2 regions of the Neisseria sp. P0001.S005 genome follow, and region 1 is predicted to be linked to the other one. Evidence: riboswitches for the same ligand, from Rfam matches in the RefSeq annotation. Region 1 holds a riboswitch; the other holds the start of a gene.
What was found. Region 1 has a riboswitch for S-adenosylmethionine ahead of metK (methionine adenosyltransferase). Riboswitches for the same ligand answer to the same signal wherever they lie in the genome.

Region 1 (9,679 bases):
GGCGGCTTCTTTTTCTGCTTCCGTTTTTGCGGCTTTTTCTTTGGCTTCACGTTCGGCTTTGTCGGCGGCGGCTTTTTCAGCTTTTTCTTTGGCTTCACGTTCGGCTTTATCGGTAGCGGCTTTCTCTGCTTTTTCTTTGGCTTCACGTTCTGCTTGTTCGGCTTTTTCCTGAGCTTCTTTTTCCGCTTGAGCTTTTTCTTCAGCTTCTTTGGCAGCCTTTTCAGCCTCTTCTTTAGCTTTGGCTTCTTTCTCAGCAGCTTCTTTTTCTGCTTTGGCTTTTTCTTCATCTGCTTGGGTAGATGAAGTGTCGGTGGTTGGGCGTTTCTCTGCTTTGTCCTGAGGTTTCAGGATTTCAGGTTCTTCGCTTTGTTTAGGCTGAGTCAGCTCTTTGAAAACGTTTTGGTTGCCTTGGTTCAAGAAGAACAAAATACCGGCAATAATACCTGTTGCCAGTATCAGGCCGAAAAAGAAACCGGCCAAGCCTTTGCCATATTGTGTAGATTTTTTCATGACTTACCTTGTAATAATGTGTTCAGACGGCCTGAAGGGAGACTGTCTGAGTTTGGATTCGATATTTTATCAATAACCGTTATGGACGGCAAAATCCTGATGCTTTGTTTACTCTAGTTTTACTTAAACATAAAGATTCAGGCCGTCTGAAAAGTTAAAGGGCGCGACGGAAGCCGATGGCTTTCATCACATGGGTTTTGCTGACTTCTTCGTCGCCTGCCAAATCGGCCAGCGTACGGGCGACGCGCATGATACGGTGGAAACTTCGGGCGGAAAGGGATAGTTTTTCAAGCATGGTTCCCAAGGCTTCTTGCGCTTCTTTTTGGATACGGGCTTTACCATCGAGCTCGCTGACACTCAGTTCGGCATTGACTTTGCCTTGTCGGTTGTATTGGATTTTGCGTGCGGCGGTAACGCGTTCCAATACGGTGGCACTGGATTCGCCTGCTTCTTGTTGCATCAACTCGGCAGCAGAAAGGCTGGGTACTTCGATGGTTAAGTCAATACGGTCGAGCAATGGCCCTGAAATTTTGTTGCGGTAGCGGGCAACGCTTTCAGGCGTGCAGCGGCAAGGTTTGGATGGATGACCAAGATAGCCGCAAGGGCAGGGGTTCATGGCAGCGACAAGTTGGAACTTGGCCGGATAAACTGCTTGGCGTGCGGCGCGGGAAATATGGATTTCGCCGTTTTCCAAAGGTTCGCGCAATACTTCTAATACTTTACGGTCAAACTCGGGCAATTCGTCTAAAAACAACACACCGTGGTGTGCCAATGAAATTTCGCCCGGACGCGGGTCTGAACCGCCACCCACCATAGCAGCCGAGCTAGCGCTGTGATGAGGACTGCGGAAAGGACGGTTGCTGTCAAGTTGCTGTTGATGGTTGGGCAGGAGCGAACGCAATGCCCATACTTCGACCAATTCGTCTTCGGTCAAAGGCGGAAGGATACCGGGCAAACGTTGCGAAAGCATGGATTTGCCTGTACCCGGCGGACCCATCATCAGCAGGCTGTGTCCGCCTGCCGCTGCGATTTCCAAAGCAAGGCGAGCGGTATGCTGGCCTTTAACATCAGCTAAATCAGGAATTTTACTTTGTTCAGACGGCCTTTGTGGCAGTTTGCATTCGGTTTGTGTCAACGGTTCGATGCCGTTTAAATGGGCGGCCACTTCGCCCAAAGAACGCGCTCCATAAACCGCGATACCGCGCATAACGGCAGCCTGTTCGGCATTTTCTTGCGGCAAGACGAATGAGCGGCCGGCCTGCATTCCCTGCCATGCCATGGCCAGTGCGCCGCGTACGGGACGCAGCAGTCCGGACAGCGCCAATTCTCCCGCAAACTCATATTGCGAGAGCTTTTCAGGATTGATTTGTCCCGATGCGGCAAGAATGCCTAAGGCAATCGGCAAATCGAAACGGCCGGATTCTTTTGGGAGGTCGGCCGGTGCGAGGTTGACGGTAATTTTCTTGGCGGGAAAGTCGAAGCCGCTTTGGATGATGGCGGCACGCACACGATCGCGGCTTTCTTTGACTTCAGTATCGGGCAAACCGACGATATTGAAATGTGGCAAGCCGTTGGCAAGGTGGGCTTCCACTTCGACCAACGGCGCATTCATGCCGCTTAAGGCGCGGCTGTAAACCAAAGCAAGCGACATGTTTCAGACGGCCTTATTCAGCAGCTTCAGTTTGTTGTTTGATTTCGGCAACAGCTTCTTCCGCAGCAGCTTCGGCCGCTTTTAAAGCAGCTTCTTCAGGCTCTTGAGCGGCTTCGAGTTTGGCCAAACGGGCTTCCAATTCAGCCAGTTTGGTACGGGTTTTAATCAAAACCTGTTGTTGGATGTCGAATTCTTCGCGGGTCACCAAATCCATGCGGTTGAACGCGCTGCCGAGCATGGCTTTAACGTTTTTTTCCATGTCTTTGGCAGGGCTGTTGGCGATGGTTTCGCTGATTTTGGAGCTGACTTCTTCAAAAAGTTGTTTGCCGAACATAATCCGTATCCTTTATTCAGAATGTATATAGAAATTCAAGTGGCTATTGTATAAGGAAAAAGGCCGTCTGAAAACGGGAATTTTGAGACGGCCTTTGCTTTCTATCGTAAATATTCCGTGTATTTTAACGTTCAACACGGGCTTCAAAAATAGGCATCAGCCACGCGCCGCCTGTGAAGCCTTTGCATGAACCGGTGGTGTGTTCCTCACTGCGGACAAACGTTTTACCGTCCCACACCGCTGCATTGCCAGACCAGCAGTCGCCGATCCCTCGGCCTTTGAAGCTGCCGCTAAGGGTGGCTGTTTTCTCATCGAATCCGCCGTGCCCGCCGTATGTCATTGGCGGCAGCACTTGTTCAATTTTGGTCAATTCTTTATCGGCAATGGCATAGTAGCCGCTGGTTTGATAAGCACCGCCGATACAGATGGCCGAAATCAAAACCTGACGATCGTTGAGCGGATGGACATACAGGCTGCGGTTCCAATCCATTTGCTCTTTATTGTGCAGGGCGTAACAGTAATTATCGTCGCCTTCGGAAACGCGGTTGCTGTCGCTCAAGAGCTTCATGACGGCGCTGTGGCGCGGTGTGCCTTGTTCCAGCATATCGCCCTCTTTTTTCGGCACGGCAACGGCGCGGATGACGGGTTTGGGCTGCGGACTGAGGACTGCCTGACTGCTGCCGCCTTTGCGAATCAGCGCGGAAGGCGTATTCAGACGACCTTGGAATTCGTCCGCTTTCAACATTGCCGCCGCCGCGCCTTTATCGGACAAGTGCCATTCATATTTTCCCGCGCGGATGCTGATTTTGCTTTCTTTTTTCAACGCTTCGAGCAAGGCGTTGGTTTGCGCGCTGCTCAATTTGCCTGTGCCTTTTTTGTTCAACGCCAATTTGCCCAGTGATTTGCCGTTCAGCATCACTTCGCTGCGGGCTGCCACGCGGGCGAATTGGCGGTCATCGTCGTTAAACGGCAGTAGGGAGACTTCGCCGGCAACGACGGCATTCGCCCCCGCTTTTCGGGTAAACAAGATGGAAACCGGCGTTTCTGTTTCGTCCGCCTGATAGCCGGCAAGACGGCAGGTGCCGGTATTGTCGCAAGTAATGTCCCAGTCTTTGTAATTTTGATAAAAGCCTTGAGGCGGAGCAGCCAGTGCGGTGGCAGGCAAAACAGCCAGCAGCCATTTTTTCATGATGTATTCTTTCAATTTTATTTATGTAGATTCACAAGGACAGCATAGCAATCCAAAATTTCGTTGCGCTGTTTTTGTGAAAATACGATGTGTCGTTCGTAAAAAGGTTTTTAATATTTAGATGTAAAAAGGCCGTCTGAAACTCCCGTTCAGACGACCTTTATTATTTTTTTACACGCCTGCGGCTGCTTTCAATGCGGCTGCTTTGTCGGTGCGCTCCCAAGTAAATTCAGGTTCCTCGCGGCCGAAGTGGCCGTAGGCGGCGGATTTGCTGTAAATCGGGCGCAGTAGGTCGAGCATTTGGACGATGCCTTTAGGGCGCAGGTCGAAATGTTCGCGAACCAGGGCGATCAGTTTTTCTTCGCTGATTTTGCCGGTGCCGAAAGTATCGATGGAAATCGAAGTCGGTTCGGCAACGCCGATGGCGTAGGAAACTTGGATTTGGCATTGGGTTGCCAAACCGGCGGCTACGATGTTTTTTGCAACATAGCGGCAGGCGTAAGCGGCGGAACGGTCCACTTTGGACGGGTCTTTGCCGGAGAATGCGCCGCCGCCGTGCGGAGCCGCACCGCCGTAGGTATCGACGATGATTTTACGGCCGGTCAAACCGCAGTCGCCTTGCGGGCCGCCGATAACGAAGCGGCCGGTCGGGTTGATCAGGTATTTGGTTTCGTCAGTCAGCAGTTCAGACGGCAAAACGGGCTTGATAATCTGCTCAATCACGGCTTTACTCAGTTCTTCATGGCTGATGGCAGGATCGTGCTGGGTAGATAGGACGACGGTGTCGATGCGTTTTACTTTGCCAGTTTCGCTGTCGTAAACCACGGTCAGTTGGGCTTTTGCATCAGGGCGCAGCCAAGGCAGGCGGCCGTCTTTGCGCAATTCGCTTTGGCGTTGCATCAGGCGGTGGCTGTAATAGATGGCAAACGGCATTAGGGTCGGGGTTTCGTCGCAGGCGTAGCCGAACATCAAACCTTGGTCGCCTGCGCCTTGGTTCAAGTCGATGCCTTCGCCTTCGTTCACACCTTGGGCGATGTCCGGAGATTGTTGGTCGTAGTACACGCCGACCGCGCAGCCGTTGGCATCAAAGCCCAGCTCGGAGGAGTTGTAGCCGATGCGTTTGATGGTTTCGCGTGCGACTTTGATGTAGTCCACTTGGGCAGTAGTGGTAATTTCGCCTGCCAATACGCACAAGCCTGTGTTAACCAAGGTTTCCGCGGCGACACGTGCTTTGGGGTCTTGCGCCAAGATGGCATCCAAAATCGCATCGGACACTTGGTCGGCAACTTTATCCGGATGGCCTTCGGATACCGATTCGGAAGTAAACAGATATTCGCTCATTGCTATTCTTTCATTAAAAACAGGCTGCTGTGTTTTCAGACGGCCTTTTATTTCGGACAGCGGAAATCATAACAAAAACTCCGCTTTTTCTCTATACAAGTGAGAAACATTCGCACTTGTCTGCTGTTTCGGAATCCTGTTGCGCGTTTCTTACAGGCAAAAAAATTCCCGCATTAAGCGGGTTTGGATTGCTCTGGCGAGCCACATCGGTTTTTCAACCGTCCACCTTACCTTTCCGTTTGAAAAGCAGGTTGGCATGGAATTCCCAACTCTTAATGCAGCGCGGATAGTAGCAGAAAAGCAGGTGTGCCGCAATATATTTGCCCGAAGTCTGTTTTGTTCAGACGGCTGTTTCGTTTACAATCTGTCCACTTCATTTTGGTAAAACCTTATGCAAACGCTTGTTACCTTTGTTTTTAAATTTTTGGCCGCTCTGCCTTTGGCTTGGTTGCACAAATTAGGCAATCTGCTGGGCAGTTTGGGTTTCTGCGTGCTGTCGAAAGATCGCCGGCGTGTTTTCGAAAACATGAAACTTGCCGGTTTGAACCCGACGGATGAGGCGGTGAAAAAAGTTTTCCGTGAAACGGCAAAAGGCGGCTTGGAATTGCCGGTGGCGTTTTTCAGACGGCCTGAGGAAATTGAAAACCTGTTTGTCAGCGTCAACGGGTGGGAACATGTTCAGACGGCCTTGAGCGCGGGCGAGGGTTTGCTGTTTATCACGCCGCACATCGGCAGCTATGATTTGGCCGGCCGCTACATCAGCCAGCAACTGCCGTTTCCGCTGACGGCGATGTACAAGCCGCCGAAAATCAAGGCATTTGATGCGGTGATGCAGGCAGGGCGCGTGCGCGGTAAAGGCAAGACTGCACCGACCAGCATTCAGGGCGTCAAACAAATCATCAAAGCGCTGCGCGGCGGCGAAGCGACCATTGTGTTGCCGGACCATGTACCGTCTCCGGAAGAAGGAGGCGACGGCGTGTGGGTGGACTTTTTCGGCAAACCTGCCTACACCATGACGTTGGCGGGTAAGCTGGCGCAAGTCAAAGGCGTGAAGGCTTTGTTTTTCTGCGGCGAGCGTCTGCCCGACGGTAAAGGCTTTGTCTTGCACATCGAGCCTTTGCGCGGCGAATTGAACGGCGATAAGGAGAACGACGCGCGCGTGATCAATGAAAATACCGAATATTGGATACGCCGTTTTCCGGAACAATATTTGTTTATGTACAACCGCTACAAACATCCCGAAGGCGCGCCTTTCCCGCCGGAAATATAGGCTTGCCGAATGTAAAAAACCTGCTTGGACTCAAGCAGGTTTTGTATTTGGTCGGAATGAGAGGATTCGAACCTCCGACCCCTTCGTCCCGAACGAAGTGCGCTACCGGGCTGCGCTACATTCCGAATGTGGGAAATTATAGGATAGGAGAAGCCGGTTTGTACAGGGGTCGATAAATAATTAATAATTGGCTGCCGATGGGTTTGTTTTAGGCCGTCTGAAGCGATGTGTTTCAGACGGCCTGTGTTTTTGTTTGCCGCTTCTGCTGAAGCATTTGTCCTAATGGCATTATAATGCGGGCAATTGTTTTTTAGATTGTCTGCTATGTTTTATCTTTATCAGTCTGACCGTTTGGAAGCGCTTGCCGAAATGTGCGCGCATATTCATCAGGCCTTGCCTTTGGATGCTGTATTGGCACAGGAAGAAGTGGTGGTGCAGAGCCAGGGGATGCGGCGTTATCTGAATGTGTTTTTCGCGCGCAAACTCGGCGTGGCGGCGAATTTGAAGTTCAGTCTGCCTGCCGGTTTGGCGTGGCAGCTGATGCGCAAATTGGTTCCCGATGTGCCGCCGCTCAGTCCGTTTTCGCCTGAAGTCATGCGCTGGCGTTTGCTGGATTTGTTCCGCAGCGAAGTGTTTCAGACGGCCCCGGAATACGAAAACGTACGCCTGAAGCTGGAAAGTTATTTGCACAGTTCGGCCTCGGCGGATTATCAGCTTGCCGGACAAATGGCCGATATTTTCGACCAATATTTGGTGTACCGGCCGGATTGGATTGATGCGTGGCAGGCCGGGAAGCTGCTGGGTTTGGGCGATGATGAGGATTGGCAGGCACGGCTGTGGCGTTATTTGGACGATGGCAGCCAATCGGCGCCGCACCGCGTGGCCTTGTGGGAAAAGTTGTTGGCGCAGTTGGATAAATCGGTCTTGCCGCAAAGGTTGTTCGTATTCGGCATTTCGACAATGGCGCCGATGTATCTGCAACTGCTGCACCAAATTTCCAAGCATTGCGATGTGTTTGTGTTTGCGCTCAACCCGAGCAGCCAATATTGGGGCGAGGTCATCGATGAGGCGCAGATTTTAAAAAGGGGCGATGAGGCGGATTTGTCGCAGGCAGGGCATCCGCTGTTGGCTTCTTTGGGCAAGCAGGGGCGCGATTTCTTTGATTTTCTGTCGGAAGTGGAAACCGAGCAGGATATTCAGGTTTATGAAGAGGGAAAAGACGATACCTTGTTGCATTGCCTGCAAAACGATATCCAAAACTTAATCATGCCGTCTGAACGCTTATACCAACAGGAAGAAAGCGAAGCAGGTGCGCAGCAGGCTCTGGTTCAGGTTCACGATGCGGATGGCAATCCAGTGTGTGTCGAGCCGGACGAGCTGCTGAATGACGGTTCCGTCAAAATCGTCGCAGCACACAGCCCTTTGCGCGAATTGCAGATTTTGAAAGAAGAGCTGTCGCTGGTGTTGCAAAAAAATCCCGACTGGCAGCCGCACGATATTGCCGTGTTGACGCCGAACATCGAGCCGTACAGCCCGTTCATCGAAGCTGTTTTTGGACAGGCGCAGGCAGGCAGCCAGGCTTTGCCGTATTCGATTTCGGATGTGAAGCTCAGCCGCCGTCAGCCGTTGCTGTATGCTTTGGCGCAAACTTTGGATTTGCTGGAAAGCCGGTTTGAAGTGGACAAGGTTTTGCCTTTGCTGGAAAGCCGGTTGGTGTTGCAACGCTTCGGTTTGAGCGAGGAAGATGTGCCGCTGCTGCATGAGACTGTTGCCGGATTGAATGTGCATTGGGGTTTGGACCAAACCATGCGCGAGGGTAAAGACAACCTCTTTACTTGGCAGCAGGCGGTAGAGCGTTTGGCCTTGGGCTGGATGCTGCCCGAAGGCGGCAACAGCATGTGGCAGGGCGTGAGCGCGTGGCATAGCAATGTCAACCAGTTGGACGTGCTCAGCGGTTTTGCCGAATTTATCCGTACTTTGGCCGATATGGCGGCGCAATGGCAAGAGCCTGCCAATGTGGAATGCTGGGTGCAACGTTGCCGCGATTTGCTGGAGAAACTGTTTGCTCCGGATATGGACGACCAATACGCCAAGCAGCAGTTTGAGCAGTCTTTGGCGAAATGGCTGGAAGAGGCGCAGCTGGCCGAATTTGACGGATTGTTGCCGTGTAAAACCGTTATCCGCCATATCCGCCGCTTTTTAGACAGCGAAAGCCAGGCCGGTTTTTTGAGTGGCGGCATTACTTTTTGCAGTATGGTGCCGATGCGCAGCCTGCCGTTTAAAATGGTTTGCCTGTTGGGTTTGAATGACGGCGATTTTCCGCGCAATACCAAAGCGGCGGTGTTCGACCTGATTGCCAAACATCCGAAAAAAGGCGACCGCGCCCGCCGCGACGACGACCGTTATCTATTCCTCGAAGCCTTAATCAGCGCGCGCGAAATGCTGTATTTGTCTTATATCGGCCGCGATATACGCAATGATGCCGAGTTTGCGCCGTCTTCGTTAATCAGCGAGCTACTGGATACCATTGCCGCCATGACGGGGAAAAGCGGGCGCGAGTTATCGGAGAAATGGGTGAAACATCATCCGTTGCAGGCGTTTTCGCGCCGTTATTTCCAAAAGGACGCGCTTTCAGACGGCCTCTTCAGTACGCGCCAAGATTACGCCGATGCGTTGAACCAACCACAAGCGGAAGCGCAGCCGTTTTTCCTTGAGGCTTTAAGTCAGGAGGAGCCGGGCAAAACCATTCATCAGGGCGAGCTTGTCAGTTTTTGGCGCAACCCTGTCAAAGTTTGGCTGAAGAGAAATTTAAGCTGGGATCAGCCGTATTTGGACGACGCATGGGAATCTGCCGAACCGTTTGAGCCGCAACATGAGGGCCGGATTGCCGATGCCTATTTGGATGCGCGGCGCACAGGGGAAGATTTTGAAGATACGGCCATTCGGCTGAATGCAGAAAGCCTGATGCCGGTGGGCGAGTTGGGCGGCTTGTGGCAGAAGCAGTATCAGATATCTGCGAAAAATGTGGATGCCGGGTTGATACGCAGTAACAAAAGGCCGTCTGAACCTTATGAAGAACACTTTGACGATTTGGTTTTACAAGGCACCATCGGCAATCTTTATGAATGCGGCCGCATTGTGTTCCAAAACCAAAAAGACAATGCGCCCAACCGTGTTGCCCGTTTATTGGAGCATTTGATTTTTTGCGCCGTCGCCCCTCAATCCGTTGAAAACCGACAAACCCATATTGTCAGCTTGGGGCAGACCGAAACCTATGCCGCCATCGGGCAAGAGGCGGCGAGGGCACTTTTGAAAGAATGGTTGGTATATTTCCGAATCGGACAAAATATCCCCTTGCCGTTTTTTGCCAAAACCAGCCTTGCT
Region 2 (9,679 bases), on a different contig from region 1:
AGCTGTTGATATTATGGCCTTGCAGGTTTTTTTGCAGTTTTACAGCGGCTTCCTGCGGCATAGTGTTACTTTGAACTCGGTAAATGGTTTTGTCGCCGTTTTGCGATTCAACCACTCTTGAAGAAACACCTAAAATAGCCAATTTTGCACGTTGTGAGTCTGCGCTGGAGCGGTCTGTATATGAACCAAGCTGCAGGAAGGCTTTTTTACCGCTGTTGGCAGCTGTTTCGGTTTTTTCTGCTGACTGTTTACTTGCAGAGTTGTTACTTTCTTTTGCTACAGAGGCATTTGCTGCTTTACGTGCTTTTTCGATGCTGCCGCTATTGAGGATTTGCTCAGGTGTCGGCTTGTTTTGCTTTTTGGCTTCAGCCGCTTTTTTCTCGGCCAGTTTGCGCTCGGCACGCTCTTTTTGTTTGGCAGTCAGTTGGTCGACTGCTTTTTTGTCTTTAGCAGCTTTATCGGTAGTTTCTTTTTCCGCTTTGGCTTTTTCTGCGCGTTTTTTCTCTAACTCAGCTTTTTTCTCGGCCAGTTTTTTCTTAGCAGTTTCTTTTTCTGCTTCAGTTTTTGCAGCTTTTTCTTTGGCTTCGCGTTCGGCTTTGTCGGCATCAGTTTTGTCTGCTCTTTCTTTGGCTTCACGTTCGGCTTTATCAGTGGCGGCTTTTTCAGCTTTTTCTTTAGCTTCACGTTCTGCTTGTTCGGCTTTTTCCTGAGCTTCTTTTTCCGCTTGAGCTTTTTCTTCATCTGCTTGGGTAGATGAATTATCGGTAGCTGGGCGTTTCTCTGCTTTCTCCTGAGGTTTCAGGATTTCAGATTCTTCGCTTTGTTTAGGCTGAGTCAGCTCTTTGAAAACGTTTTGGTTGCCTTGATTCAAGAAGAACAAAATACCGGCAATAATACCTGTTGCCAGTATCAGGCCGAAAAAGAAACCGGCCAAGCCTTTGCCATATTGTGTAGATTTTTTCATGACTTACCTTGTAATAATGTGTTCAGACGGCCTGAAAGGAGACTGTCTGAGTTTGGATTCGATATTTTATCAATAACCGTTATAGACGGCAAAATCCTGATGCTTTGTTTACTCTAGTTTTACTTAAACATAAAGATTCAGGCCGTCTGAAAAGTTAAAGGGCGCGACGGAAGCCGATGGCTTTCATCACATGGGTTTTGCTGACTTCTTCGTCCCCTGCCAAATCGGCCAGTGTACGGGCAACGCGCATGATGCGGTGAAAACTTCGTGCGGAAAGGGACAGTTTTTCGAGCATGGTTCCCAAGGCTTCTTGCGCTTCTTTTTGGATACGGGCTTTGCCATCGAGCTCGCTGACACTCAATTCGGCATTAACTTTGCCTTGTCGGCCGTATTGGATTTTACGCGCGGCGGTAACGCGTTCTAATACGGTGGCACTGGATTCTCCGGTTTCTTGTTGCATCAGCTCAGCGGCGGAAAGGCTGGGTACTTCGATGGTTAAATCAATGCGGTCGAGTAATGGCCCTGAAATTTTGCTGCGGTAACGGGCGATGCTTTCAGGCGTGCAGCGGCAAGGTTTGGACGGATGACCGAGATAGCCGCAAGGGCAGGGGTTCATGGCGGCGACGAGCTGGAACTTGGCCGGATAAACAGCTTGGCGTGCGGCGCGGGAGATATGGATTTCGCCGTTTTCCAAAGGTTCGCGCAATACTTCCAATACTTTACGGTCAAACTCGGGCAATTCGTCTAAAAACAACACACCGTGGTGCGCCAATGAAATTTCACCCGGACGCGGGTCGGAACCGCCGCCGACCATGGCGGCCGAGCTGGCGCTGTGGTGGGGGCTGCGGAAAGGGCGGTTGCTGTCGAGTTGCTGTTGATGGTTGGGCAGGAGCGAACGCAATGCCCATACTTCGACCAATTCGTCTTCGGTCAAAGGCGGAAGGATTCCGGGTAAACGTTGCGAAAGCATGGATTTGCCTGTACCCGGCGGACCCATCATCAGCAGGCTGTGTCCGCCTGCCGCTGCAATTTCCAAAGCAAGGCGTGCGGTATGCTGGCCTTTAACATCGGCTAAATCAGGAATTTTACTTTGTTCAGACGGCCTTTGCGTCAGCTTGCATTCAGTTTGTGTCAACGGTTCGATACCGTTTAAATGCGCGGCCACTTCGCCTAAAGAACGCGCACCATAAACCGCGATACCGCGCATGACGGCAGCCTGTTCGGCATTTTCTTGCGGCAAGACGAACGAACGGCCTGCCTGCATTCCCTGCCATGCCATGGCCAGTGCGCCGCGTACGGGACGCAGCAGGCCGGACAGTGCCAATTCTCCGGCAAACTCATATTGGGCAAGCTTTTCAGGATTGATTTGTCCCGATGCGGCAAGAATGCCCAAGGCAATCGGCAAATCGAAACGGCCGGATTCTTTTGGGAGGTCGGCCGGTGCAAGGTTGACGGTAATTTTCTTGGCGGGAAAGTCGAAGCCGCTTTGGATGATGGCAGCACGTACACGGTCGCGGCTTTCTTTGACTTCAGTATCGGGCAAACCGACGATATTGAAATGTGGCAAGCCGTTGGCAAGGTGGGCTTCCACTTCGACCAACGGCGCATTCATGCCGCTTAAGGCGCGGCTGTAAACCAAAGCAAGCGACATATTTCAGACGGCCTTATTCGGCAGCTTCGGTTTGTTGTTTGATTTCGGCAACAGCTTTTTCAGCAGCGGCTTCGGCCGCTTTCAAAGCAGCTTCTTCAGGCTCTTGAGCGGCTTCGAGTTTGGCCAAACGGGCTTCCAATTCGGCCAGTTTGGTACGGGTTTTAATCAAAACCTGTTGTTGGATGTCGAATTCTTCGCGGGTCACTAAATCCATGCGGTTGAACGCGCTGCCGAGCATGGCTTTAACGTTTTTTTCCATGTCTTTGGCAGGGCTGTTGGCGATGGTTTCGCTGATTTTGGAGCTGACTTCTTCAAAAAGTTGTTTGCCGAACATAATCCGTATCCTTTATTCAGAATGTATATAGAAATTCAAGTGGCTATTGTATAAGGAAAAAGGCCGTCTGAAAACGTTTTGCTTTTCAGACGGCCTCAAATGCGGAAGTTTACACGCCTGCGGCTGCTTTTAATGCGGCTGCTTTGTCGGTGCGCTCCCAAGTAAATTCAGGCTCTTCGCGGCCGAAATGGCCGTATGCGGCGGATTTGCTGTAAATCGGGCGCAAGAGGTCGAGCATTTGGACGATGCCTTTGGGGCGCAGGTCGAAATGTTCGCGAACTAAGGCAATCAGTTTTTCTTCGCTGATTTTGCCTGTACCGAAGGTATCGATGGAAATCGAAGTCGGTTCGGCAACGCCGATGGCGTAGGAAACTTGGATTTGGCATTGGGTTGCCAAACCGGCGGCTACGATGTTTTTTGCAACATAGCGGCAGGCGTAAGCGGCGGAACGGTCCACTTTGGACGGGTCTTTGCCGGAGAATGCGCCGCCGCCGTGCGGAGCCGCACCGCCGTAGGTATCGACGATGATTTTACGGCCGGTCAAACCGCAGTCGCCTTGCGGGCCGCCGATAACGAAGCGGCCGGTCGGGTTGATCAGGTATTTGGTTTCGTCGGTCAGCAGTTCAGACGGCAGAACCGGTTTGATGATGTGTTCGATCACGGCGTTTTTCAGCTCTTCGTAACCGATAGACGGATCGTGCTGGGTAGACAGGACGACGGTGTCGATGCGTTTTACTTTGCCGGTTTTGCTGTCGTAAACCACGGTCAGTTGGGCTTTGGCATCAGGACGCAGCCAAGGCAGGCGGCCGTCTTTGCGCAATTCGCTTTGGCGTTGCATCAGGCGGTGGCTGTAATAGATGGCAAACGGCATCAGGGTAGGGGTTTCGTCGCAGGCATAGCCGAACATCAAACCTTGGTCGCCTGCGCCTTGGTTTAAGTCGATGCCTTCGCCTTCGTTCACGCCTTGGGCGATGTCCGGAGATTGTTGGTCGTAGTACACGCCGACTGCGCAGCCGGTAGCATCAAAGCCCAGCTCGGAGGAGTTGTAGCCGATGCGTTTGATGGTTTCGCGTGCGACTTTGATGTAGTCCACTTGGGCGGTAGTCGTGATTTCGCCTGCCAATACGCACAAGCCTGTGTTGACCAAGGTTTCTGCGGCGACACGCGCTTTTGGGTCTTGCGCCAAGATGGCATCCAAAATCGCATCGGATACTTGGTCGGCAACTTTATCCGGATGGCCTTCGGATACCGATTCGGAAGTAAACAGATATTCGCTCATTGCTATTCTTTCATTAAAAACAGGCTGCTGTGTTTTCAGACGGCCTTTTATTTCGGACAGCGGAAATCATAACAAAAACTCCGCTTTTTCTCTATACAAGTGAGAAACATTCGCACTTGCCTGCTGTTTCGGAATCCTGTTGCGCGTTTCTTACAGGCAAAAAAATTCCCGCATTAAGCGGGTTTGGATTGCTCTGGCGAGCCACATCGGTTTTTCAACCGTCCACCTTACCTTTCCGTTTGAAAAGCAGGTTGGCATGGAATTCCCAACTCTTAATGCAGTGCGGATAGTAGCAGAAAAGCAGGTGTGCCGCAATATATTTGCCCGAAGTCTGTTTTGTTCAGACGGCCTGTTTCGTTTACAATCTGTCCACTTCATTTTGGTAAAACCTTATGCAAACGCTTGTTACCTTTGTTTTTAAATTTTTGGCCGCTCTGCCTTTGGCTTGGTTGCACAAATTAGGCAATCTGCTGGGCAGTTTGGGTTTCTGCGTGCTGTCGAAAGATCGCCGGCGTGTTTTCGAAAACATGAAACTTGCCGGTTTGAACCCGACGGATGAGGCGGTGAAAAAAGTTTTCCGTGAAACGGCAAAAGGCGGCTTGGAATTGCCGGTGGCGTTTTTCAGACGGCCTGAGGAAATTGAGAACCTGTTTGTCAGCGTCAACGGTTGGGAACATGTTCAGACGGCCTTGAGTGCGGGCGAAGGTTTGCTGTTTATTACGCCGCACATCGGCAGCTATGATTTGGCGGGCCGCTACATCAGTCAGCAACTGCCGTTTCCGCTGACGGCGATGTATAAGCCGCCGAAAATCAAGGCTTTTGATGCGGTGATGCAGGCGGGGCGCGTGCGCGGTAAAGGCAAGACTGCGCCTACCAGTATTCAGGGCGTCAAACAAATTATTAAGGCTCTGCGCGGCGGCGAAGCGACCATTGTTTTGCCGGACCATGTACCGTCTCCCGAAGAAGGGGGCGACGGCGTGTGGGTGGACTTTTTCGGCAAACCTGCCTATACCATGACGTTGGCGGGCAAGCTGGCGCAAGTCAAAGGCGTGAAGGCTTTGTTTTTCTGCGGCGAGCGTCTGCCCGATGGCAAAGGCTTTGTCTTGCACATCGAGCCTTTGCGCGGTGAGTTGAACGGCGATAAGGAGAACGATGCGCGCGTGATCAATGAAAATACCGAATATTGGATACGCCGTTTTCCGGAACAATATTTGTTTATGTACAATCGCTACAAGCATCCCGAAGGCGCGCCGTTGCCGCCTGCTTGAGTGGGATAGATTCAAAACCTGCTTTGAGGAAAGCAGGTTTTTATTTTGGTTGGGAACTCAGAAGATTTTCTTTCGGCTTAAACAAAGCCGAGGTTCAAAAAGAAATACATTAAAGCCTAGCGTTTGCACTGTCCACGATATTTAAATGGCAAAGACCGTCTGAAAAGCGGTTTCAGACGGCCTTTACCGTAATCTTTTGCCTTTTATTTTCATACGCTGCTGAACCGTTTGCCCTGATGGCATTATAATGCGCGTAATTGTTTTTTTGATGGCATGTCATGTTTTATCTCTTTCAATCCGACCGTTTGGAATCGCTTGCCGAAATGTGCGCGCGTATTCATCAGGCTTCGCCCTTGGATTCCGTATTGGCGCAGGAAGAAGTGGTGGTGCAGAGCCAGGGTATGCGGCGTTATCTGAATGTGTTTTTCGCGCGCGAACTCGGCGTGGCGGCGAATTTGAAGTTCAGCCTGCCTGCCGGTTTGGCGTGGCAGCTGATGCGCAAATTGGTTCCCGATGTGCCGCCGCTCAGTCCGTTTTCACCTGAAGTCATGCGTTGGCGTTTGCTGGATTTGTTCCGCAGCGAAGCGTTTCAGACGGCACCGGAATACGAAAACGTGCGCCTGAAGCTGGAAAGTTATTTGCACAGCTCGGCATCGGCGGATTATCAGCTTGCCGGACAGATGGCGGATATTTTTGACCAATATTTGGTGTACCGCCCGGACTGGATTGATGCGTGGCAGGCTGGGAAGCTGCTGGGTTTGGGCGATGATGAGGATTGGCAGGCGCGGCTGTGGCGTTATTTGGACGATGGCAGCCAATCTGCGCCGCACCGCGTGGCCTTGTGGGAAAAGCTGTTGGCGCAGTTGGATAAATCAGTCTTGCCGCAAAGGTTGTTTGTATTCGGCATTTCGACAATGGCGCCGATGTATCTGCAACTGCTGCACCAAATTTCCAAGCATTGCGATGTGTTTGTGTTCGCGCTCAACCCGAGCAGTCAATATTGGGGCGAGGTCATCGACGAGGCGCAGATTTTGAAAAGGGGCGATGAGGCGGATTTGTCGCAGGCAGGGCATCCGCTGTTGGCTTCTTTGGGCAAGCAGGGGCGCGATTTCTTTGATTTTCTGTCGGAAGTGGAAACCGAGCAGGATATTCAGGTTTATGAAGAGGGAAAAGACGATACTTTATTGCATTGCCTGCAAAACGATATCCAAAACTTAATCATGCCGTCTGAACGCTTATATCAACAGGAAGAAGGCGAAGCAGGCGCGCAGTCGGTTTTGGTTCAAGTCCACGATGCGGACGGCAATCCAGTGTGTGTCGAGCCGGACGAGCTGCTGAATGACGGTTCCGTCAAAATCGTTGCAGCACACAGCCCTTTGCGCGAATTGCAGATTTTGAAAGAAGAGCTGTCGCTGGTGTTGCAAAATAATCCCGATTGGCAGCTGCACGATATTGCCGTGTTGACACCGAACATCGAGCCGTACAGCCCGTTTATCGAAGCCGTTTTTGGACAGGCGCACGCAGGCAGCCAGGCTTTGCCGTATTCGATTTCGGATGTGAAGCTCAGCCGCCTCCAGCCGTTGCTGTATGCTTTGGCGCAAACTTTGGACTTGCTGGAGAGCCGGTTTGAAGTGGATAAGGTTTTGCCCTTGCTGGAAAGCTGGTTGGTACTGCAACGTTTCGGTTTGAGCGAGGAAGATGTGCCGCTGCTGCATGAGACTGTTGCCGGATTGAATGTGCATTGGGGTTTGGACCAAACCATGCGTGAGGGCAAAGACAACCTCTTTACTTGGCAGCAGGCGGTAGAGCGTTTGGCTTTGGGCTGGATGTTGCCCGAAGGCGGCAACGGCATGTGGCAGGGCGTGAGCGCGTGGCATAGCAACGTCAATCAGCTGGACGTGTTCAGCGGTTTTGCCGAATTTATCCGCACTTTGGCCGATATGGCGGCGCAATGGCAAGAGCCTGCCAATGTGGAAAGTTGGGTGCAGCGTTGCCGTGCTTTGCTGGAGAAACTGTTTGCTCCGGATACGGACGACCAATACGCCAAGCAGCAGTTTGAGCAGTCTTTGGCGAAATGGCAGGAAGAGGCGCAGTTGGCCGAATTTGACGGATTGTTGCCGTGTAAAACCGTTATCCGCCATATCCGCCGCTTTTTGGACAGCGAAAGCCAAGCCGGATTTTTGAGCGGCGGTATCACTTTTTGCAGTATGGTGCCGATGCGCAGCTTGCCGTTTAAAATGGTTTGCCTGTTGGGTTTGAATGACGGCGATTTTCCGCGCAATACCAAAGCGGCGGTGTTCGACCTGATTGCCAAATATCCGAAAAAAGGCGACCGCGCCCGCCGCGACGACGACCGTTATCTCTTCCTGGAAGCCTTAATCAGCGCGCGCGAAATGCTGTATTTGTCTTATATCGGCCGCGATATACGCAATGATGCCGAGTTCGCGCCGTCTTCGTTAATCAGCGAGCTGCTGGATACCATTGCCGCCATGACGGGGAAAAGCGGGCGCGAGTTGTCGGAGAAATGGGTGAAACATCATCCGTTGCAGGCGTTCTCACGCCGTTATTTCCAAAAGGACGCGCTTTCAGACGGCCTCTTCAGTACGCGCCAAGATTACGCCGATGCGTTGAACCAACCGCAAGCGGAAGCGCAACCGTTTTTCCTTGAGGCCTTAAGTCAGGAAGAGCCGGGCAAAACCATTCACCAGGGCGAGCTTGTCAGTTTTTGGCGCAACCCTGTCAAAGTTTGGCTGAAGAAAAATTTAAGCTGGGATCAGCCGTATCTGGACGGCGCATGGGAGTCTGCCGAACCGTTTGAGCCGCAACATGAGGGTCGGATTGCCGATGCCTATTTGGATGCGCGGCGCAAAGGGGAAGATTTTGAAGATACGGCCATTCGGCTGAATGCCGAAAGCCTAATGCCGGTGGGCGAGTTGGGCGGTTTATGGCAGAAGCAGTATCAGATATCTGCGAAAAACGTAGATGCCGAGCTGATACGCAGTAACAAAAGGCCGTCTGAACCTTATGAAGAACACTTTGACGACTTGGTTTTACAAGGCACCATCGGCAATCTTTATGAATGCGGCCGCATTGTGTTCCTTAATCAAAAAGACAATGCGCCCAACCGCATTGCCCGTTTATTGGAGCATTTGATTTTTTGCGCCGTTGCCCCTCAATCCGTTGCAAACCGACAAACCTATATTGTCAGCTTGGGGCGGACCGAAACCTATGCCGCCATCGGGCAAGAGGCGGCGAGGGAGCTTTTAAAAGAATGGCTGGTATATTTCCGAATCGGACAAAATACCCCCTTGCCGTTTTTTGCCAAAACCAGCCTTGCCGCAGCGGAGGAGTACAACAAGAAAGAGGATTGGGATGCTGCCTTGAGAAAAGCCCATGAGGTTTTTAACGGCAATAAAATGAGCAAAGGGCAGAAAGAATATACCGAAGTGAAGCTGGTGTTTGGCCATTCGGAAGAATCGCCTCTTGATGAGCCGCTATTTGAAAACCTCGTCGTCAATCTGCTTGTTCCGCTTTTGACCGGCGTGGCAGGGAAAACCGATACAACAGAATAGGAGTAAAGCATGACCACTTATGCAGAATATTTGGATTTTGATACCGAAGAAGATAAATTGAAACAACAGCAGCTCTATCAGGTGACCGAGCTGTCGGCGCAAACGGTGGCGGCGGTTAAAAAGATCAGCCGTCCGCAAAACTGGCTGCTTGCCGCTGCGCCGTATTGCCCAGATTGCCGCGTGTTTGTGCCGTTTATTCAAAAAATGGCGGAGTTGAATCCCAATATCCGCGTCAACTATATTGCCCGCAACGATTTTGACGACAGCAGCCGTTTTGAGAATCCGCGCCAACAGGAAATCGTCCGCGCCAATCAAAAAATCCCTGCGCTGTTTTTGATGGGTCATGAAGAGGACGGGCCTGTGTTTAATGAGTTTCCGCAAGTGGTGTTGAACCAAATTGCGGCAGATGAAACCCGTCGCACGGAATTGCGCGATGCATACCGTGCCGGCGAATTTAATGCCGATATTGAGGCGCAGATTGTAGCGGCGTTGGCATGGGCAGAGTAGCGGTGTTGAGCAGATATTGCTGGTGTGTAAGGCTGTGTTTTGAACCGCTTTGATATTTTGCTTTGTAATAAAAAGGCCGTCTGAAAAGATTTCAGACGGCCTTT

Region 2: linked by a shared signal. The riboswitch ahead of metK (methionine adenosyltransferase) and the one ahead of metK (methionine adenosyltransferase) in region 1 are both predicted to bind S-adenosylmethionine.

Annotation. Positions count from the first base shown of each region.
Region 1 covers NZ_JBQCTZ010000100.1:1,015-10,693, reverse strand. The annotation lists gene ACTHSP_RS12340 (SPOR domain-containing protein) at 1-510, opposite strand, end outside; gene ACTHSP_RS12335 (YifB family Mg chelatase-like AAA ATPase) at 665-2,161, opposite strand; gene ACTHSP_RS12330 (accessory factor UbiK family protein) at 2,175-2,495, opposite strand; gene ACTHSP_RS12325 (DUF1176 domain-containing protein) at 2,620-3,684, opposite strand; gene metK (methionine adenosyltransferase) at 3,856-5,025, opposite strand; SAM-I-IV-variant riboswitch at 5,199-5,309, opposite strand; gene ACTHSP_RS12315 (lysophospholipid acyltransferase family protein) at 5,417-6,295, shown strand; tRNA gene ACTHSP_RS12310 (tRNA-Pro) at 6,344-6,420, opposite strand; gene recC (exodeoxyribonuclease V subunit gamma) at 6,620-9,679, shown strand, end outside.
Region 2 covers NZ_JBQCTZ010000106.1:170-9,848, reverse strand. The annotation lists gene ACTHSP_RS12705 (SPOR domain-containing protein) at 1-964, opposite strand, end outside; gene ACTHSP_RS12700 (YifB family Mg chelatase-like AAA ATPase) at 1,119-2,615, opposite strand; gene ACTHSP_RS12695 (accessory factor UbiK family protein) at 2,629-2,949, opposite strand; gene metK (methionine adenosyltransferase) at 3,059-4,228, opposite strand; SAM-I-IV-variant riboswitch at 4,402-4,512, opposite strand; gene ACTHSP_RS12685 (lysophospholipid acyltransferase family protein) at 4,621-5,496, shown strand; gene recC (exodeoxyribonuclease V subunit gamma) at 5,775-9,068, shown strand; gene ACTHSP_RS12675 (thioredoxin family protein) at 9,078-9,575, shown strand.